DNA from 4 places in the Mesorhizobium sp. M3A.F.Ca.ET.080.04.2.1 genome. Region 4 is predicted to be linked to each of the others. Evidence: predicted binding sites of a transcription regulator. Region 4 holds the regulator's gene; each other region holds the start of a gene.

Region 1 (5,265 bases), 470 kb from region 4:
GAATCAATGGTTGGGCGGCCTGATGTCGCCCGCGCCCATGTCGATGGTTATGCTGCCGGAAATCCTGACATCGGTATCGCCGATCTTGAAAGTCCCGCCGCTGCCGGCGGGCAGGGCGTCGTCCGGCTCCGGCTCTGCAACCGGCTTGGCGATGCGGTAGTCGCCGCTGACGCCGGGCAGCTTTTGCGTCGTACTTTCATCCGCGAAGGCTGCGGTGCCGGCCATCATCGCGCCTGCGAGCGCGGCAGCCGCAATCAGGGGACTTCTCGACGATCGGATCATGCGCGGACTATAGGGGCGCGCCGCAGGGGAGGCCAGACTGGCGGCGATCAAATCGCCGCGCGCTCACCATCACGCGGCCTTCTTACGGGTATCATAGACATGGTCGACGAGGCCCCAGGTTTTGGCCTCCTCGGCCGTCATGAAATAGTCGCGGTCGAGCGTGCGTTCGACCTCTTCGTAAGTGCGCCCGCAATGCCGGGCATAGAGTTCCGTCATGTGGCGTTTGGTGCGCAGGATGTCCTCGGCATGGCGCTGGATGTCGGAGGCCTGGCCCTGGAAGCCGCCCAGCGGCTGATGCAGCACGATCCTGGTGTTGGGCAGCGCAATGCGCCGTCCGGGTGCGCCCGCCATCAGCAGGAAGGACGCCATCGACGCGGCGAAGCCCATGCAGACCGTCGACACCGGGCAAGAGATGTACTGCATCGTGTCGTAGATGGCGAAGCCGCTGGTCACCACGCCGCCCGGCGAGTTGATGTAGATCGAGATCTCCTTGTCGGGATTGTCGGATTCCAGCGACAAAAGTTGGGCGCAGACCAGCGCCGACACGCCGTCATTGATCTCGCCGTTGATGAAGACAATGCGCTCGCGCAGCAGCCGCGAGAAGATGTCGAAGGCGCGTTCGCCGCGGGTCGACTGCTCGATAACCATCGGCACCAGATTGGCAAGGGCGCTCATGGCCAAGTCTCCTTGTGGTCAAGCTGCGCGCAGCATCATGCAGGGCGCATTGGCGGCGATCGGGTTCTTGCGTGCGTCGAGCGACAGCCCGCAGCCGGCACCAGCGATGGCGACGGCAGCATGCGCCGCCGGCACGAAGCCGTCATGAAGGATGCGCAGATGGGTGCCGCCGGAAACCGTCCGCTCGAGCGTGAAGGTGACGACGCTATCGAAGGCGGGCAGTTGGTTGTCATCTTCGGCGCTCGACCGCTCACGCCAGGAATAGCGCAGCAGCTTGCCTGGCTCGATATTGAGCACTTCGCATTCGATCGGCGTGTCCGGTCCCACGAACGCGAAGCGTTTGCCGGCCTGCGGCAGGATGTCGTTCGGCATCATCCAGGCGGCGAGCAGTTCCGGCTCGGTCAGCGCGCGCCAGACTTTTTCCGGCGGCTCGGCGAGTTCGCATTCGAAGTTGAGCGGCGCGGGGGCGGCTTGTGGATTTTTTGTCGCCATCATTGGTCCATTCCCTTCAGAACCGTCTTCAGTTTCTCGATACGCTCCGGCCAGAAGGCGCGGTAGCGCTCGATCCAGCCGATCAGCGGATCGAGCCCTTGCGCATCGGCGCGGTAGTAAGCGTTGCGGCCGGCGCGCCGCTCGACGACGAGGCCGGCGCTGCGCAAGACGGCAAGATGCTGTGAGACGGCCGGCTGCGATACGCTCATGCCGGCGCGCAGTTCGGACACCGTCATCTCGCCTGCCGCGAGCCGTTCATAGACGGCGCGCCGCGTCGGATCGGCAAGCGCCCGGAAAATTTCTGCTTCGATCATCGTCAAAGCATAAGTCGATACTTATCGATTTGGCAAGCGGTGTTTTAGGATGCCCAGTGCCTTACCGGTTCAGCGGCTCCGTCGAAGCTGGCCTCGAAGATCGACGACGCGAGCACGGCGTGGACGTGAAGCACGCCGGAGCCGATGTTGCGAAAGCCGTGCTCGCGGTGTGCCGGAATGATCAGGGACTGTCCGGCGGCCAGCACCGCACGTCGATCATCGATCCACATCTCGGCTTCGCCGGCGATTACCGTCAGCACTTCCTCCACGCGATGCGAATGCGTCGGCGCGCCGGCGCCTGGATCGGCCCATTGCTCGAAAATGCAAAGCTCGGCCGCGCCATTGGCGGCGGCAATATGCATCCGCGTTTCCACTCCGGCCCGCCACAGTTCGCGTGGCTGATCGCTATGCGTGACGATGTTCATTCGGACGCCTCCCCTTTTGCGCTGCGGGCCGAGACACTACCTGTTGCTGACATTCCTTGACAGATGCAGAGGTCAAGTCTAGAACGAAAAGAGAACAAAAACCTTGTGGGAAAAGCCAGCCTTTGCAGGCAGCGGCGGCCTGCAGGCTGTAAGGTGCAGCGACGTAAGTTTTGTTTCGGATGAGCGCGGAGAAGTACGATGGCGGGTAGCGTCAACAAAGTCATTCTGGTCGGCAATCTCGGAGCGGATCCTGAAATCCGCCGCCTGAATTCGGGCGAGCCGGTCGTCAACATCCGCATCGCGACTTCGGAAAGCTGGCGCGACAAGAACTCCGGCGAGCGCAAGGAAAAGACCGAGTGGCACAATGTCGTCATCTTCAACGACCAGCTCGCCAAGGTGGCCGAGCAGTATTTGAAGAAAGGCATGAAGGTATATGTCGAGGGCCAGTTGCAGATGCGCAAATGGCAGGACCAGACCGGCAATGACCGCTACACGACCGAGGTCGTGCTGCAGAAATTCCGCGGCGAATTGCAGATGCTCGATGCACGCGGCGAAGGCGGCGGCCAGGTCGGCAATTATGCCGGGGGCGGCGGCAACAGCCGCGGTTCCGATTTCGGCCAGTCGGACCCGAACGAAGGCTTCAGCCGCGGAGGTGGCGGCTCCAGGGGTGGTGGTGGCGGCGCGTCGCGCGAGCTGGACGACGAAATTCCGTTCTGAGCATCGCGAGTTCGCCATGAGCCTTCGAGGGAAGGCGGGCCGATCGGCGCCGCCTGGTTGCTCAGCACAGCGGCATGATAAAGTTCTATCTGCGCGCACCGATCGGCGCTAGCATCTTCATGCTGATGCCCGGGCGGAGCATGCACGCGCGCGTGTCGGTCAATGGGGCGGCGGCCTCGCAAAGGGAACCATCGTGAAAGCACGGGTCAAATGGGTGGAGGAGCGCACCTTCGTCGGCGAATCCGGCAGCGGACATAAGGTCGTGCTGGGCACGGCGCATGGGCCGGAAGGCAGGACACCGGGGCCAAGCCCGATGGAACTGGTGCTGATCGGGACAGGCGGCTGCTCGGCCTATGACGTGGTTCATATCCTCGAGAAAGGCCGGGAGGCGGTCGAGGACTGCGTGGTCGAGCTCGACGCCGACCGGGCCGAGACCGAGCCGCGCGTCTTCACCCGCATCCACATGCACTTCATCGTCAAGGGCCGCGCCCTGTCGCACGACAAGGTGAAACGGGCGATCGACCTGTCGATCGAAAAATACTGCTCGGCGACCGCTATGATGGCAAAGACTGCTTCCGTCACGCATGACTTCGAGGTCGTTGATACAGCTGCGAAATAGGCGGGGGGCAGTAGGGCTGCCGCTCAGGCTGCCATCAGCGCCCGGACGCCGTCCGCCACGAATTGCACGGCCAGCGCGGCCAGGATGACGCCCAGCAGCCGGGTCAGGATCGAGCGCCCGGTCTGTCCCAGGATGCGGTCGATGCGTTCGGCCAGCACGAACACCAGATAGGTTATGGCGAGGCAGACGAAGATGATGCCGACCAGCGCCGTCTGCGCCGCAAAACCCTCGAAATGTCCCGACAACAGCACGGTGGCCGAAATCGCGCCCGGGCCGGCGATCAGCGGGATCGCGAGCGGGAAAGCGGCGATGTTGTGGATCATGTCCTTGGTGACCGCGACGTCGCCGATCTTCTCCTTGCGGTCGTGACGGCGCTCGAACACCATTTCGAAGGCGATGAAGAACAGCAGGAAGCCGCCGGCGACGCGGAAGGCCGGCAATGTGATGCCGAATACCGAAAGGATCGAGGCGCCGGCGACGGCAAACAGCGCCATCACCAGGAAGCCGATGACCGACGCGCGTATGGAGACCTGCTGGCGCTCCGAGCGATTCATGCCGCGCGTGACGGCGAGGAACAGCGGCGCCAGCCCGGGCGGGTCGATGGTCACCAGGATGGTGACGAAGGCGTTGAACAGGTTGTCGAAGCTCGGCATCGCTGATCCCCTCCCGCCGGGCGAAGCCCAAGCCTCTGCAATTGGTAGAGGAAAGCCGGGACGCTGGAAACAGGCGCGACAGAAATGGTGCGCGAAGCTGTGAAGCTGGTGCGAAGGATCGCTTCGGCTTCTTGTTTCAAGTCGCTGCGGTCGCCGGTAATCATCGACTTTCACACACGGCAGGCCAGGAATTCGACTTCGAGGCGCCAGCTCGCGCCGCCGTCATGCGAGCGCTCGCCGAGCCAGCGGAACGAATTCTCGGTGATGCGCGAAAAGCTCCAGCGCACCGAGGAGCCGGTGTCGTCAACGCCTTTCTGGACGATCGCGTCGCCCTCAGCGCGGCCAAGCTGGCGGCTGAAATATTGGTTGCGCGGATCGCTCCAGAAGATGTGCCAGGCCTCGAGGCCTGGATCGTAGACGCGCAGCGTGGTGCCGTAGAAGGTCCACGTGCCCAGAGAGGGCGAGGAACCGGCGTCGCGGGCGGGCAAGATCCAGACGTCCTGGACTGCCTTGCCGTCAAGGACCCAGCCGAAATGCGCTTCGCCGCGCCCCTTAAGAACCGAACCGTCTTCGAGATGACGCGTGGCGTCGAATGTCCAGGCGCCGATGAAGCGGCCGTAGAGCTTCAGCTTCTCGGCCAGATCTGGATTGGGCTCGTCGCTGTGCAGGGCCTCGGCAAAGGGATCGGTCATGGTTGCTGCCTCGTTTGTCAGGAGAGGGCGAGCAATAGAGGCGCGGCGAGGTTCTGCGCTTGGGGAAAATTGCTATCTTTCCGTGATGACGACGACTGAGAAGAACCTCGCATCAGGGTTCGGCTGGCGGGTGTCCGATGTGGTCTGCACAGCCGGCGCCGGTGCCAGGCCTTTCGAGGAAGAGCATCGCAGTTTCTGCATCGCCGCCGTGACAAGTGGCACCTTCCGCTACCGGACGCGCGAGGGCACAGCGATGCTTGCGCCGGGCGCCATCCTGCTCGGCAATCCCGGCGCCTGCTACGAGTGCGGCCATGAGCATGGGACCGGCGACCGCTGCCTCTCCTTCCATTTCGCGCCGGCCTACTTGGAACGCGTGGTCGCCGAAATGCCGGGCGC
Region 2 (5,265 bases), 2.4 Mb from region 4:
GCAGGATCGGCTTGGGTTCTTCCTGCTCGGACGGGCTTCCCGCGGTGTCAGCCTCGCCCGAAAGGCCGGCGCGCAACGGCGGGGCAGCGTCAGCGGCAGCAGTGCCTGCATCGTCGGCGCCATCACCCGCTTCGCTTCGCGCCGCGGCATCCCCCATCGAGGAGGAGGCAAGGGCGTCGGCGCTCTCGGCCGACTCGGGCACGGCGAAATTCTCCTCCGCAGGATGGGCCACTTCCGCAACCTCGACGGCAGCTTCTGCCGGCTCTTCCGCGACAGGTTCCGCTGCCGCTTCCGTGCCGGCTTCAGCGGCAACTTCGGGCGCTTCGACGACGCCTGCCGGCTCCGAACCTTCGACCGATGCTGCGGCAATCGCGTCTGTCGCCGCAGCTTCTGCTTGCGCCGCCTGGCTGGCGCGAGCCGCCTCTTCGGCCGCGAGCTTGGCCGCGGCGGCTTCGCGAGCCGCGTTGTCCTGCGCCTCCAGCTTGGCCTTCACCTCGGCCGCCGGCTTTGGTTCGGCGCGGTAGCCCAGGCCTTTGAGGATTTCTTCCATGTCGTCGGCGGTGGCGCCGAGGATCGACATCATCGGCGGCGTCACCATGAAGGCGTGGCCGTCATAGGCGCCGTCGGGACGCTGGCCGAGGCCGGGCTTCCAGTTGGTCGCCGGTCGGATGAGATCGGCCAGTCGCTCCAGTATGTCGACGCGAACGGCGCGGCGGCCGAGATTGCGGTAGCCGGCAAGCTTGTAGAAAGTCTTGTCGAAGGCTGGGTCGATGACCACGGATGTGCGGCCCGACGCCAGAGCGTGGACGACATCGCCAAAGCCGGGTTTGTCCTTGCCGTCGCTCTGCAGCGCCCAGAGCAGCGTGACCAGCCCGGCGGGCGCCGGCTTGATCAGCGCCGGCACGAAGACGTGGTAGGCGCCGAAGCGCACGCCAAGCCGGCGCAGCGCCGCACGTCCTTCCTGGTCGAGCGACTTCATCTCGTCGGCGATATCGCGGCGATTGATGAGGCCGAAATGCTCGACGAGCTGGAAGGCGATGCCGCGGCCGATGCCGGTGAGCTGCTCGGCGTTCTTGAGGTCGACCAGTGGCTTCAGGAGGGATTCGATCTGGTAGTTGACGAAGCGCTCGGCGCGCGCTGCCACCTTGTCGCGGGCCGGGCCGGTGAGCTGCTCGTCGGCGAGCAGCACCAGCCGCGGCTTCAACGCTTCGTCGCCGGAAACCAGTGTGCCGATGGGGGCGCCGATCCAGCGCAGGATGCCGTCCGAGCCAAGCGCCAGGTCGCCATTGGCGCAGGCGGCAAAGCGTTCGGCGCGTGCCTCGAACTCGGCCGCAAGCGCCTTCTGCGCGGCGGTGCGCACCGCCTTGGCGTCCTCGCCGCCGGCGCTCTGGTCGGCGGTGAAGCGGAAACCCTGCAACTCGCCGACATGATGGCCTTCGACGAGGACGGTTCCGGTTGGGCTGATTTCGGCTTCAGGCATGGTATTTTCTCTAAGGCGCCGCATGAGGACGGAAGTCCTGCGGTCTACGAAGCGTTTCGTCAACCGCTCATGCAACGCATCGGACAATCTGTCTTCGATTTCGCGTGTCTTTTCCCGCCAGTGTGCCTGATCGGCCAGCCAGCCTGGGCGGTTGGAGACGAAGGTCCAGGTGCGGATCTGGGCGATCCGGTGCGACAGCGTGTCGATATCGCCGTCCGTGGTGTCGGCGCGCCGAACCTGCTCGGCCATGTAGTTCTCATCGACATGGCCATGGCGGGCAAGATCCATGTAGATCGAGGCGATGAGGTCGGCGTGCTGAGCGGGCGCGATCTTGCGGTAGTCCGGCAGGGCGCAGGCCTCCCAGAGCAGCGCCACGCGCTCGGGGCTGTTGGCGAGCGCGCGGATATCCGCGTCACGAGACAGGTGCTCGAGCGCCTGGGCGTCTACTGCCGGAAGGGCGCGCGTCAGGCCTTCGACCGGCGCGTTGGTCTCGATCGAGCGCTTCAGCGCGTCGAGGCTGGCGAAATCGAAATCGGCGGTGCGCCACTGCAGCACCTTCACCGGGTCGAAATCGTGCGCCTCGATCTTCTTGACCAGATCCTCGTCGAACGGGTCGACCTGGCCGGTGACGCCGAACGTGCCGTCGCGCAGGTGCCGGCCGGCGCGGCCGGCGATCTGGCCGAGCTCGGCGGCGGTCAGATTGCGATATTGATAGCCGTCGAACTTGCGGTTCTGGGCAAAGGCGACGTGCTCGAGATCGAGGTTCAGCCCCATGCCGATGGCGTCGGTGGCGACGAGATAATCGACGTCGCCCGACTGGAACAGCGCCACCTGGGCATTGCGGGTGCGGGGCGAGAGCGCACCGAGCACGACGGCGGCACCGCCCTGCTGGCGGCGGATCAGTTCGGCGATGGCGTAGACTTCGTCGGCGGAGAAGGCGACGATCGCCGTGCGCCGCGGCAGGCGGGTGAGCTTCTTCGAGCCGGCATAGGCCAGGTGCGACAGCCGTGGCCGCGTCACCACCGACACGCCCTTCAGCAGTTTCTGCAGGATGCCGTGCATGGTTGCGGCGCCCAGCAGCAGTGTCTCCTGGCGACCGCGCAGATGCAGGATGCGGTCGGTGAAGATGTGGCCGCGTTCGAGGTCGCCGGCGAGTTGCACCTCGTCGATGGCCACGAAGGCAGCGTCGGTCTCGCGCGGCATGGCCTCGACGGTGCAGACCGAATATTTCGCGCTCGCCGGGACGATCTTCTCCTCGCCGGTGATCAGCGCCACCTTGTGGGCGCCGACCTTCTCGCAAACGCGGGTATAGACCTCGCGGGCGAGCAGCCTCAGCGGCAGGCCGATGACGCCGGTCTCGTGCGCCACCATGCGCTCGATGGCGAGATGGGTTTTGCCGGTGTTGGTCGGCCCCAGCACGGCCGTCACGTCGCGGCCCGAAAGGATCAGCGGCTTAGTATGTTTCGGCTGAATGTTCATCGGCTCGGAAATGAGGCTTTCTGCCGCTTGTTGTCGGGAACGCTGCGGTGCCGCCGCGTGTGACAGGCGACACATAGGGATTTCGGACGCGAAGCGAAAGCGGAATTGTTCCGGCGGAGGCCGGCGATGCTGCAATTCGCTGTCAGAAACCGCTGCCGATTAACCGTTGGAACGAGTCTGGAACGAATCGGCGACGAATCGCTGACTCGTCCTGATTCAGGGTTTGTTCACGGCTATATGTGGATTTTTTGACGATGAGTCTTACCACATGCTGAATCCCCGGATTGGCCCGTTTCGTGCTTGGACGAGCCACCTTCCGGCGCGGCGTTAACCTTTGCCGGCGAGGGCTGGCGACCTCCCCGCGCGTTGCTGTCAAGGTTATGAAATTATTGACGTTTCTTAATCGACGTTAACAATTCAGGCGTCATTTCGGGGCCGTCGCGTTAACGTTCCGGCCAAACCCGGAACGAATCGGCGACGAATCAGCGATCTGCAAGTTTTCCCGGTTTGTTCACCCCCAGATATGGTGTTGTGCACAGCTTGCGCACCGATAATTCACAGCTTGTGAACAGGCTTTCGCACAGGCCGCCGCGCGGCCGTTAACCTTTGCGTGCCGTCTTGAGGCATGCGCCGCGACCAGCCTGGCGGCGCCAACGAAACAGGCGGCCCGGTTGCTCCGGACCGCCTGCCAGCGATGTCGAAGGAAATCAGGCGAACAAGATCTCAGGCGAAATACTGGCCGCCATTGGCGGTGATCGTCGAGCCGGTGATGAAGCCGGCTTCGTCGGACGCCAGGAAGACGACGCAACGCGCGATCTCTTCCGGCTCGCCGAGGCGGCCGACCGGGATCTGCGGGATGATACGCTCGTTGAGCACCTTCTCGTCGATCGCCTTGACCATCTCGGTGGCGATGTAGCCGGGGCAGATGACGTTGACGGTGATGCCTGCGCGCGCGCCTTCCTGGGCCAGCGCCTTGGAGAAGCCGATGTCGCCGGCCTTGGCGGCGGAGTAGTTGGCCTGGCCGGCCTGCCCCTTCTGGCCATTGATGGAGGAAATGGTGATGACGCGGCCGAACTTGCGGTCGCGCATGCCGCCCCACAGCGGATGCGTCATGTTGAAGACGCCGGAGAGATTGGTGTCGACGACTTCCTTCCATTGGGCGGGCGTCATTTTGTGGAACATGGCGTCGCGGGTAATGCCGGCATTGTTGACCAGCACGCCGACCGGACCGAGATCGGCCTCGACCTGCTTGATGCCGGCCGCGCAGGCGTCGTAGTCGGCGACCGACCATTTGTAGACCGGGATGCCGGTCTCGGCCTTGAACTTCTCGGCCGCCGCGTCATTGCCGGCATAGTTCGCGGCAACCGAATAGCCGGCATTCTTCAAGGCCACCGATATCGCCGCACCGATACCGCGCGATCCGCCCGTGACGATTGCTACCTTGCTCATGAAATTTCCTCTCCCTAAAGATCTGGTGAATGGTCAATGGTGAATAGCGAACGGGTTCATGACGGTCGCGACCGGCCATTCACCATTTTGCCATTCACCATTCACTCTTTTCTCAGAGCGCTTCCACGCACATGGCGACGCCCATGCCGCCGCCGATGCACAGCGTCGCGAGACCCTTCTTGGCGCCGCGGCGACGCATCTCAAACACCAGCGTGTTGAAGACGCGGGCGCCGGAGGCGCCGATCGGATGGCCGATGGCGATCGCGCCGCCATTGACGTTGACGATCGCAGGATCCCAGCCCATGTCCTTGTTGACGGCGCAGGCCTGCGCGGCGAAGGCTTCGTTGGCCTCGACCAGATCGAGGTCGCCGACCGACCAGCCGGCCTTTTCCAGCGCCTTGCGCGACGCCGGGATCGGCCCCGTGCCCATGATCGTCGGATCGACGCCGGCGGTCGCCCAGGAGGCGATGCGCACGAGCGGCGTGATGCCGCGGCGGGCGGCCTCGGCTTCGCTCATCAGCAGTGCGCCGGCGGCGCCGTCATTGATGCCGGAGGCGTTGCCGGCCGTCACCGTGCCTTCCTTGTCGAAGGCAGGCTTCAGCTTGGTCATGCCATCCAGCGTCGCGCCGTGGCGGATGTATTCGTCCTGGTCGACGATGGTGTCGCCCTTTCTGCCCGCAACAGTGAACGCGACGATCTCGTCCTTGAACTTGCCGGCCTTCTGTGCCGCCTCGGCCTTGTTCTGGGAGGCCAGCGCGAACTGGTCCTGGTCGTCGCGGGTGATCTGGAACTGGCGGGCGACGTTCTCGGCGGTGGTGCCCATGTGATAGCCGTGGAAAGCATCCCACAAGCCGTCC
Region 3 (5,265 bases), 2.4 Mb from region 4:
TCGAAAGATATCGGCGGTCGAGCGCGTCGAGTCCGAGACCGTCCACCTCCAGCCTGGTCAGCGCCTCGTCGGCGATGCGTTTGTCGACATGGCCGTCTCCGGCGACGGAGGCGAAATCGCGCACCCGTCGCAACAGCCGGCCGGCGATGCGCGGTGTGCCGCGGGCGCGGCGCGCGATCTCCAGCGCGCCGTCGTCGCCGAGCGGCATCGAGAGGATGCGGGCGCCGCGGCGCACGATCTGCTCCAACTCCTCGACCGTATAGAAATTGAGCCTGACCGGAATGCCGAAACGGTCGCGCAGCGGATTGGTCAGCAGCCCGAGTCGCGTCGTTGCAGCAACCAGCGTGAAGCGGGCAAGGTCGATCTTGACCGAACGCGCCGCCGGCCCCTCGCCGATGATCAGGTCGAGCTGGAAATCCTCCATCGCCGGATAGAGGATTTCCTCCACCGCCGGATTGAGGCGGTGGATCTCGTCGATGAAGAGGACGTCGCGGTCCTCGAGATTGGTGAGAAGTGCTGCAAGGTCGCCGGCCTTGGCGATGACCGGCCCCGAGGTCGAGCGGAAATTGACCCCGAGCTCGCGTGCCATGATCTGCGCCAGCGTCGTCTTGCCGAGGCCTGGCGGCCCGACGAACAGCACATGGTCGAGCGCCTCGCCGCGGTTCTTGGCGGCGTCGACGAAAACCTTGAGGTTGGCCCTGACCGCCGCTTGGCCGACGAACTCGTCGAGCGACTGCGGGCGCAAGGTCTGGTCGGCATCCTCGCCGCGCTTGTCGGGAGCAATGAGGCGGGGCGAAAGGTTCATGCCGCCTTCCTTGCATACGCCAACAAACTGGACAAGCGCCGCGTCACCGCGCCAGTTCCTTCAATCCGAAGCGGATCAGCTTCGAGGCATCGGCACCCTCGCCGGCCGCCTTCAGCGCCGCCGCCACCGCATTGGCGGCGATGTCGCGCGAATAGCCGAGATTGACCAGCGCCGAGACCGCGTCGGTGATCGGTGCTGCCGCCACGCCCGCGCCGAGCTCCTGCTTGAGTCCGATCGTGCCGGTGGCAGCGCCCGCATAGGCGGGCGCCTTGGCCTTCAACTCGGTGACGATGCGCTCGGCCACTTTCTTGCCGACGCCGGGCGCTCGGCTGACCATGGCGATGTCGCGCAGCGCGATCGCATTGGCGAGATCGGCCGGGGCCAATGTCGACAGCACCGCCAGCGCCACCTTGGCGCCGACGCCCTGCACATTGTTCATCAGCAGGCGGAACCATTCGCGCTCGAGTGCTGTCTGGAAGCCGTAGAGCCGGATCATGTCCTCGCGCACATAGGTCTCGATGAACAGCACCACCGCCTCGCCGGGCCCCGGCAGGGAAGCCAGCGTGCGCGCCGAGCAATAGGCGACATAGCCGACGCCATGCACGTCGACGAGACAAGAATCCTCGTCGATCTCGTCCAGCGTGCCTTTCAGCTTGCCGATCATGGCATTCCTCTCATGCCAAAGCCGCCATCCGATAGGCGACGCTCTGGCGATGATGCGCATGGCAGATGGCGATGGCCAGCGCATCGGCGGCATCGTCCGTGTCGAAGATGGCCTTCGGCATCAGCACCTTCACCATCATGTGGATCTGCTTCTTCTCGCCGTGGCCGACGCCGATCACCGCCTTCTTGACGGCGTTGGGGGCGTATTCGGCAACGACCAATCCGGCGCGCGCCGGCACCAGCATGGCAATGCCGCGCGCCTGGCCGAGCTTCAGCGTCGCGGTCGCATCCTTGTTGACGAAGGTCTGCTCGACCGCTGCCTCGTGCGGCATGGCTTGGTGCAGCACCTCGGCCAGTCCGTCATGCAATTGGCAGAGTCTTGCTGCGAGCGGCGCCTTGTCGTCCGAGCGCACGGTACCGGAAGCGACGAAGCGCAGCGAATTGCCAAGGCTCTCGACGATGCCCCAGCCGGTGCGCCTCAGCCCCGGATCGATGCCGATGATGCGAATCGCTTCCCCCATGCGCCAACTTTACCCGTGGCGGCAAGCGATGCCAGCGAAATGTGAACAAACCAGAAACGATTCAAGGGGGAAACAGGCTGCTCGGATTTTGGCTAAGCAGCCGGATCAGCCGCGGGCGAAAGCCGTGTTCAGCAGGCTGATCTGGTCGGAGACCGGGTTGGCGCGGCGGCTGACGGCCGGCGTGTCGTAGATCGAGCCATAGATTTCCTCGTCCATGCGGCGCACCAGCGCCTGCAGGCGCAGCGACCGGCTCACGAGTTCCAGAAACTCCTTCGGCAGTTCGCTCCATCCGGCTGCTTCGTCATGCGCGGACGCCGTGTCGAGGCGCACCTTTGACTTCTCGGAGGCGACCTGGTCGCGCGTCATCTCGCCGGAATTCGCCGCGCGCTGCAGAAGCAGCCAGGACGCAACCTGCATCAGCCTTGTGGTCAGCCGCATCGATTCGGCCGCATAGAGCGTCGCCGCCGCGCGCGACAGCTTCTTCGCCTCGGCTCTGCCCTTGCCGTCGAGATATTCGGCGGCCTGTTCGACCAGTCCCATACCCTCCTGGTAGAGCGGCTTGAAGGATTGGGAAAAGACCCGGCGCTCCGCGAGCTTGATGGTTTTCGCGCTGCCTTTCGAAGGCTCGGTCATTGATACGCCCCTGCACTGCCGCAAGCCGATTCGGCATTCTTGCCGACGCGTCTGCACCCTAAACGACTGAGGCTTGAAAATGCGCTTAGGCGCCCATGAAGGCAAGCGCATGTTTAACAAACGGTTAACGCAAACCCTGCCACCGGCCGGCCTGCCGGGGACAAAAAAAGAGCCGCGGATAAGGCGGCTCTCAGGAGTTTAACAGGGAGGCGTCAAACAAAGTGGCTCCAACCACTCGGTAAGAATCCAGCAAAACTGGATGTGCATAGTAAACACCTGTAAAGCTTAACGAAGCCTTAACGCCGGGCGGATTTTTTGACCGATTGAGCTCTTCTGTGCCGGAACAGGACAGGCTGCATCGCGATCCCGATTTTCGGCGGCGGCTGACCTTCCCTCGCGATTCGCAGCGCCGAAACATACCGGCCGCCGGCGCGACATCGTTCCGATACAGCCCGCACGCTAAAGGCCCGCTTCTCTGAGGGGGCGGGCGCGAATTCGCGCCGCCGCGACATAAAAATGCATTCCAGGAGCAAAGCATGGACTGGTACTCGATCGTCAAATTCCTCCACGTCGTCTCGGCCATTCTGTGGGTCGGCGGTGGATTCGTCCTGTTCCTGCTCGGTGTGCTTGCCCAGCGCGCCGGCAACATCGAGGATAAGCTGCAGGCGATGCGCGCAAGCGGTCAGCTCGGCGGCAAGTACTTCGCCCCGATGTCGATGCTGACCCTGATCTTCGGGCTTATCATGTGCGGCTTCTGGGTCGGCTTCTCCGACCTGTGGATCATCATCGGCCTCGCCGGTTACGTCACCACCTTCTCGATTGGCATGCTCGTCTTCAAGCCGACCGGCGAGCGAATGGGCGCCATGATCGCCAAGGACGGCGTCACGCCCGCGGTTCTCGCCATCGGCCAGCGCATGATGAGTTGGGCACGCCTCGACTATGCCGTCATGCTGGTGATCATCGCCGACATGGTCCTGAAGCCGACTGTGCATGATGTCGGCATGCTCGCCGGCATGGCGCTGGTCGTGGTAGTGGGCGCGGCACTCGCCGTCGGCGGCGGCCGTCAGATGGTGCCGAGCGCTGCCTGACGGCAAGGGCGGCGGCAGGCCGCCCTCCTCCTTACATGAGGCCGGCGATACCGTCCCACAAAAGCTTGACCGCCACCACCGCGACGGTTGCGTATGTGAACGGATAGAACACCTCCGGCCGCATGCGCCGCACCAGCCACGCGCCTGCGATCGTGGCGAGCGGCGCCAGCGGCATCAGCACCGCCGAAGCGGTGAGGTTGGTGGTGTCGAACTGTCCGAGCGCGAAATAGGGAACGAGCTTCAGCGCATTGGTGGCGGCGAAGAAGATCGTCGCCGTTCCCGAAAGCACCTTCGGGTCGAGCCGTATCGGCAGTGCATAGACCTGGAAGGGCGGGCCGCCGACATGGGCGACGAAGCTGGTGAAGCCGGCAACCGTGCCCCAGAATGCGGCCGCCGTGCGGTTCGGCTCGGCCGCGTGGTCGGCACCATGACGCAATTGCAGATAGAGCCAGCGCAGCACGAAAATCAGCGCCACCGCGCCGACGATCAGCCGCACCATCTCCTCGGTCACCAGAGCCGCCGTCAGCCAGCCGAGGCCGATACCGACGATGGCGCCCGGCATCATCTCGACCAGCATCTTGCGGTCATAGATGCCCCACCAGGTCCATACCGAAACGATATCCATCAGGCACAGGATCGGCAGCAGGATGGCGGCGGCCTGCACCGGCGGGATGGTCAGCGCCATCAACGGCACGCCGACGAAGCCGACGGCACCGCCGAAGCCGCCTTTCGACAGGCCGACGAGGATGACCGCCGGAATGGCGGCGGCGTAGAACCACGGGTCGCTGGGCAGGCCTGACATTGAGAAGAGAGCGGCTGGGAGATGAGGTCGGCAGGAGGTCCTGCAATAGACCAGAATGCGAACTGTCGCGATAGCCAATGTGGCCGGACAACCGGACGGCACGATCAATTGTCCGTAACCCGGCCTTTGCGGTTTGCGGCAATCGCGCCGGCCATGCATAACTCCTCGACCCAGCAGAGGTTCTGACAATGAGCAAAATCGCGATCCGCCGCGCGACCGAAGCCGATCTCCCGACGATCGTCGCGATGCTCGCCGACGATGAGCTTGGCAGCGCCCGCGAGGATACGCGACTGCCTTTGGCGCGGGCCTATCTGGATGCCTTCGCCGCGGTCGACCGTGACCCGAACCAATTCCTTGCTGTCATGACTGACGGCGCCGACGTCGTCGGCACGCTGCAGATCAGCTTCCTTGCCGGCCTGTCGCTGCAGGGCGCCTGGCGCGGCCAGATCGAGGCCGTCCGCGTCGCGGCGGACCGGCGCGGCGAAAGGCTTGGACAGCGCATGTTCGAATGGGCGATCGAAAAGTGCCGCGAGCGGGGCTGCAGGGTGGTGCAGCTAACGACCAACAGAAGCCGCCTCGACGCGCACCGCTTCTACGAACGGCTCGGCTTCAAGGGAAGCCACCTCGGCTACAAGCTGGCGCTGTAAATGGAGGTGGCCCGACACCGCCTCCGTTCGGACCATCGATCCGCGCCGGCCGCATAGCCGGCTGTTCAAGCCGCCCGGTTTGCTCTATGCCGCAATGCAACCATCT
Region 4 (5,265 bases):
GACGGCTATGACGAGATCACCACCACCGGCGAGACGCAGGTGGCCGAGCTTGCCGGCAGTGAAATCCGCACTTTCACCCTCACCCCCGAAGCAATGGGCCTGAAGCGGCACGCGAAGGAAGAGCTGCGCGGCGGCGATGCGGCCTACAACGCCAAGGCGCTGCGCGATATGCTGGGTGGCGCGGCCGGCGCCTATCGCGACACCGTGCTGATGAATGCCGGCGCCGGCCTAGTGGTGGCGGGCAAGGCGACGACGCTCGCCGACGGCATTGCGGCCGCCGCACAAGCCATCGACAGCGGCCGGGCCCTTGCGGTGCTCGACAAGCTCGTCGAGATTTCGAACGGTTAGAACCTTGTCCGACATTCTGCGCAAGATCGAGGCATACAAGCGCGAGGAGATCGCAGCGGCGAAGCTGGCCGTGCCGCTTGCCGAGATCCAGGCCAGGGCGAACGGCGCCGAACCGCCGCGCGGCTTCCTTGCGGCGCTCGAGGCGAGGCGGAAGGCCGGTGGCTTCGCGCTGATTGCCGAGATCAAGAAGGCCAGTCCCTCGAAGGGTCTGATCCGGGCCGACTTCGACCCGCCCGCACTCGCCAGGGCCTATCAGCAAGGCGGAGCGGCCTGCCTCTCGGTGCTCACCGACGGTCCGTCCTTCCAGGGCGCGCCAGGATTTCTGACCGCCGCACGGGCGGCCGTCGCGCTACCTGCCCTGCGCAAGGATTTCCTGTTCGATCCCTATCAGGTCTACGAGGCGCGCGCCTTGGGCGCCGACGCGATCCTGATCATCATGGCAAGCGTCGATGATGCGCTGGCCCGCGAACTGGAAGCGACGGCTTTCGGACTTGGCATGGATGCCCTGGTCGAGGTGCATGACGAAAAAGAAATGGAGCGTGCGCTCGCGCTTAAGTCCCGGCTGATCGGCATCAACAATCGCAACCTAAGGACGTTCGAGACCAGCCTCGAGGTATCCGAGCGGCTTGCAGCCATGGTGCCGGCCGAGCGGCTGCTGGTCAGCGAAAGCGGCATCTTCACCCATCAGGACTGCCGTCGGATGGAAGAGAGCGGCATCGGCACTTTCCTCGTCGGCGAGAGCCTCATGCGGCAGGATGACGTGGCGGCGGCAACGCAGCTGTTGCTCACCGGCAAGGCGCCTGCCGAGGCTGTTTGAGATGGCCGCCCTCACCCATCTGAGCGCCAAGGGCGAAGCCAACATGGTCGATGTCGGCGACAAGGCCGAGACGACACGCACGGCAATCGCCGAAGGCTTCGTCTTCATGCGGCCCGAAACCCTGGACATGATCCTGGCCGGCGACGCAAAGAAGGGCGATGTGCTGGGCACGGCCCGCATCGCCGGCATCATGGCGGCCAAGAAGACGCATGAGCTTGTGCCGCTCTGCCATCCGCTCCTTCTGACCAAGGTTGCCGTCGACATCGAGCCAGACCGTTCGCTTCCAGGCCTGAAGGTCACAGCGCTTGCCCGAGTCACCGGCAAGACAGGTGTGGAGATGGAAGCGCTGACCGCGGCATCGGTCGCCTGCCTCACTATCTACGACATGGCCAAGGCGGCCGACCGCGCCATGGTGATTTCCGGCATACGGCTGGTCGAGAAGACTGGCGGCAAGTCGGGCGACTACAAGGCAGGTGCCTAAATGGCGTTGGTGCCAGTCGCGGAGGCGCTCGAACGCCTGCTGGAAGGCGCCGCGCCACTGCCGGGTGAAAGCGTTCCGCTCGCCGATGCGGCAGGCCGTGTGCTGGCCGAGCCGGTGCTGGCGCTGCGCACCCAACCGCCCTTCGATGCTTCCGCAATGGACGGCTATGCCGCACGCTCCGCGGATGTGGCGTCGGTGCCGGCGCGTCTCTCCGTGATCGGCATGGCATCCGCCGGGCGCGGCTTCGCGGGGTCAGTCGGCCAGGGCGAGGCCGTCCGGATCTTTACGGGCGCACCAGTCCCCGAAGGCGCCGACACGATTGTCATCCAGGAGAACGTGCGCGACATCGGTGGCGGCAGCATCGAGGTGACCGAACCGACCAAAGCGGGCCGCAATATCCGCCTCCGCGGACTGGACTTCGGCCAGGGCGACATGCTGCTCGAGAAAGGTCGCCTGCTCGATCCGGCAGCACTTTCACTCGCGGCATCTGCCAATCATGCAAATGTCAATGTCGTCCGGCGGCCGCTGGTCGCGATCATCGCCACCGGCGACGAATTGCAGCCGCCCGGCAGCGAACTTGGACCCGACCAGATCATCTCGTCCAACGCCTATGGTGTCGCCGCCGTGGCGCAATCGGTTGGAGCACGCGCGCTCGACCTCGGCATCGCCGCGGACCGGCACGAAGCGATCGCAGCTCTGGTCAGGAAGGCCGTAGCGGCCGGCGCCGATGTCATCGTGACGCTCGGCGGCGCCTCGGTCGGCGACCACGATCTGATCCATGGCGTGCTGACCGGCGAAGGCATGCAGCTCGATTTCTGGAAAATCGCCATGCGGCCCGGCAAGCCATTGATGTTCGGCCGCCTCGGCAATACCCGCTGCATCGGCCTGCCTGGGAATCCGGTCGCAAGCCTTGTCTGCTCGCAGCTGTTCGTGAAGCCGCTTCTGGCGCGCCTCGCAGGCCGCAGCTTCAGCCAGGACGTTCGCAGGGCTCGGCTGGGCGCCGCATTGCGGGCCAACGATGTCAGGCAGGACTATGTGCGTGCCGTTGTGCGCGACGATCGCGGAGCGTTGGTTGCGACTCCGTTCGGCATCCAGGATTCCTCGATGCTGAGAATGCTGGCCGATGCCAACGGCTTGATCGTGCGCGAACCTTTTGCGCCGGCAGCTGAAGCCGGCGCCGCATGCAGCGTGCTGATGCTACGCTGAACAAAACGTCAACACATTCATTAAACTTTAAACGGTTGCGGAACACAACTGGAACAGATAGTGTTTGTTCTGGGTTTGTTTTTCCGATTCTGGTTCCAGAACCCGTTGGGGGCCGCCATGCTGACGCGTAAACAACATGAACTGCTGATGTTCATCCATGAACGGCTCAAGGAAAGCGGCATTCCGCCGTCTTTCGACGAGATGAAGGAGGCGCTCGACCTTGCCTCGAAGTCGGGCATCCATCGGCTGATCACGGCGCTGGAAGAGCGCGGCTTCATACGCCGGCTGCCGAACCGGGCGCGCGCGCTCGAAGTGCTGCGGCTGCCCGATTCGATCGCGCCCGGCCTCAACGCCGCCAAGAAGTTTTCGCCGAGCGTCATCCAGGGAAGCCTCGGACAAGGCAATCTCGGCCGGCAGATCAAGCCGGCGGCGCCCTCGCGCACACCCGCACCCAGCAATGACGATGACGCTGTTTCGGCGGTGTCCATTCCGGTGATGGGCCGTATCGCCGCCGGTGTGCCGATCGACGCCATCCAGCACCAGACGCATTCGATCACAGTGCCGCCGGACATGATCGCCGGCGGCGAGCACTATGCCTTGGAAGTCAAAGGCGACTCGATGATCGAGGCCGGCATCTTCGACGGCGATACGGTCATCATCCGCAACGCCAATACGGCGAGCCCCGGTGAGATCGTTGTGGCGCTGGTCGATGATGAGGAAGCGACGTTGAAGCGCTTCCGCCGCAAGGGCGCTTCGATTGCGCTGGAAGCCGCCAATCCGGCCTATGAGACCCGCATCTTCGGGCCGGACCGGGTCAAGGTTCAGGGCAGGCTCGTCGGGCTGATCCGCCGTTACTGAGCGGTTTGTGGCTTGGCGTCGGGCTTTTCGGGCCGCTTGTAAGGCGGCAGCCCCCTTGCCTCGCGCGAGTATTTTCGCTGCTCATGCCAGGGCCGATAGGGCCTGTGGACGGCATACTGAATCTCGGCTCGCGCGGTTGCCGATTGCGGGTCGAAGAAGACGGCAGCGCTTCCGTCGCGTGCCAATTGCCGCTTGGTCACGACGAGGATTCGGGGATCCCGGCAAGGATTGTAGGCCGTGGCGTCATTGATGACGATGAGATCGGCGAAGCCGCAGGCCGGCTTGGCGCTGTCGCGATTCTCTGCGAGCGCGACGATCGCACCGGAAGGATGCCGGCCGATGCAGAGGTCGCCGGTGCAATAGAAGGGCGAACCCGGCGGCAGGTCGACAGGATCGGCGATGTCCGTCGTCCCGTTTGCGAATGTCTCGGGCGGCACGATCGTTTCGGCCAGCAGCGCCCGTTTCCAGTTGTCGGTTATGAACTCGTTCGAGCTTGCTCGATTGATGGCGAGTTCGCCGCCGCCGATCGGCATCGCAACCAGATGCGCATCCTCGGAGATGAGCACATCCGGGGTACGGACATGCGGAATGGCCAACAAGGCCGCAATCGCGAAGGGAACGGCGCCGAGCCTGAGCCAGGTGGTCGCCATGGTCGCGATGACCAGCGCGACCGTCGCCAGCAGCACAGACTGTATCGAGATCAACCCCACTGCATCCACTGGTGAACGTTCGGAAAACCATCCCGAGATGGCGACCATCGCCGTCAGGCCTTTGCCCATCACATAGAGGAAAGGCCCGTCGAAGCCGAACGGCATCATCAGCACGCTGAAGACCGCGAACGGCATGACAACCAGCGAGACGATCGGCATCACTGCCAGATTGGCCAGCAGGCTGAGCGGCGATACGCGCTGGAAATGCCAGATGGCAAACAGCGCCGTTGCGCTTCCGGCGATGATTGATGTCATCGCGCCGCCGCCCACGCCAACCGCCAGCTTCCGGGACAGGTATCCGAGAAACGAGCGCTTTGCCGGTGGCGCTCTCACTTTGTCGGCGCGGTAGTCAGCCCAACCGGCATAGGCGCCGACAAGGGCGGCGGTCGCGGCGAACGACATCTGAAAACTTGGGCCGACCACTTCATGCGGCGAAACCACGATCACCGCGATTGCCGAAATCGCCAGGTTGCGCATGGTCAGCGCCGCCCGGTCGAAGACAACGGCAACCAGCATCACCGCCAGCATGATGAAGCTTCGTTCGGCGGCCACAACGATGCCGGAAATGACCAGATAGGCTGCAATCGACAGCAGCGCGATCGCCGCAGCATATTTCTTGACCGGCCGGCGGGAAGAGAAATCGGGAAGCAGCGCGAAGGCGCCGCGCAGCAAAAGCATGATCGTGCCGGCGACCAGCGCCATGTGCAGTCCCGAAATCGAGATGATGTGGTAGATGCCGGTCCTTCGCACCGCCTCGTTGATGTCTTCTGGAATGCCGGCGCGAACGCCAACGATCAGCGCCGCCGCGATCTCGCCTTCGGGACCGCCGACGGTGCTTCTGATGT

What was found. Region 4 encodes LexA, which represses DNA repair genes until DNA is damaged. Its sites were predicted from a motif close to TGTTCNNNNTGTGTTCNG; they were not measured.
Region 1: a site for LexA is predicted at 2,268-2,285, ahead of ssb (single-stranded DNA-binding protein). Genes of this name have one in related genera too.
Region 2: a site for LexA is predicted at 3,127-3,144, ahead of EJ074_RS20095 (helicase-related protein). Genes of this name have one in related genera too.
Region 3: a site for LexA is predicted at 2,031-2,048, ahead of ruvC (crossover junction endodeoxyribonuclease RuvC). Genes of this name have one in related genera too.

Annotation. Positions count from the first base shown of each region.
Region 1 covers NZ_CP034451.1:6,153,435-6,158,699, forward strand. Annotated here, with positions in the region: gene EJ074_RS29375 (hypothetical protein) at 4-228, opposite strand; gene EJ074_RS29380 (ATP-dependent Clp protease proteolytic subunit) at 352-957, opposite strand; gene EJ074_RS29385 (SRPBCC domain-containing protein) at 976-1,452, opposite strand; gene EJ074_RS29390 (metalloregulator ArsR/SmtB family transcription factor) at 1,449-1,763, opposite strand; gene EJ074_RS29395 (cupin domain-containing protein) at 1,808-2,188, opposite strand; gene ssb (single-stranded DNA-binding protein) at 2,387-2,905, shown strand; gene EJ074_RS29405 (OsmC family protein) at 3,099-3,524, shown strand; gene EJ074_RS29410 (MarC family protein) at 3,548-4,177, opposite strand; gene EJ074_RS29415 (hypothetical protein) at 4,348-4,869, opposite strand; gene EJ074_RS29420 (AraC family transcriptional regulator) at 4,955-5,265, shown strand, end outside.
Region 2 covers NZ_CP034451.1:4,223,710-4,228,974, forward strand. Annotated here, with positions in the region: gene EJ074_RS20095 (helicase-related protein) at 1-2,959, opposite strand, end outside; gene phbB (acetoacetyl-CoA reductase) at 3,683-4,408, opposite strand; gene EJ074_RS20105 (acetyl-CoA C-acetyltransferase) at 4,521-5,265, opposite strand, start outside.
Region 3 covers NZ_CP034451.1:4,175,752-4,181,016, reverse strand. Annotated here, with positions in the region: gene ruvB (Holliday junction branch migration DNA helicase RuvB) at 1-805, opposite strand, end outside; gene ruvA (Holliday junction branch migration protein RuvA) at 849-1,469, opposite strand; gene ruvC (crossover junction endodeoxyribonuclease RuvC) at 1,480-1,989, opposite strand; gene EJ074_RS19890 (DUF1465 family protein) at 2,095-2,622, opposite strand; gene EJ074_RS19885 (DUF2269 family protein) at 3,159-3,710, shown strand; gene EJ074_RS19880 (sulfite exporter TauE/SafE family protein) at 3,742-4,512, opposite strand; gene EJ074_RS19875 (GNAT family N-acetyltransferase) at 4,701-5,159, shown strand.
Region 4 covers NZ_CP034451.1:454,771-460,035, reverse strand. Annotated here, with positions in the region: gene trpD (anthranilate phosphoribosyltransferase) at 1-348, shown strand, start outside; gene trpC (indole-3-glycerol phosphate synthase TrpC) at 353-1,165, shown strand; gene moaC (cyclic pyranopterin monophosphate synthase MoaC) at 1,167-1,646, shown strand; gene glp (gephyrin-like molybdotransferase Glp) at 1,647-2,852, shown strand; gene lexA (transcriptional repressor LexA) at 2,970-3,710, shown strand; gene EJ074_RS02040 (ComEC/Rec2 family competence protein) at 3,704-5,265, opposite strand, start outside.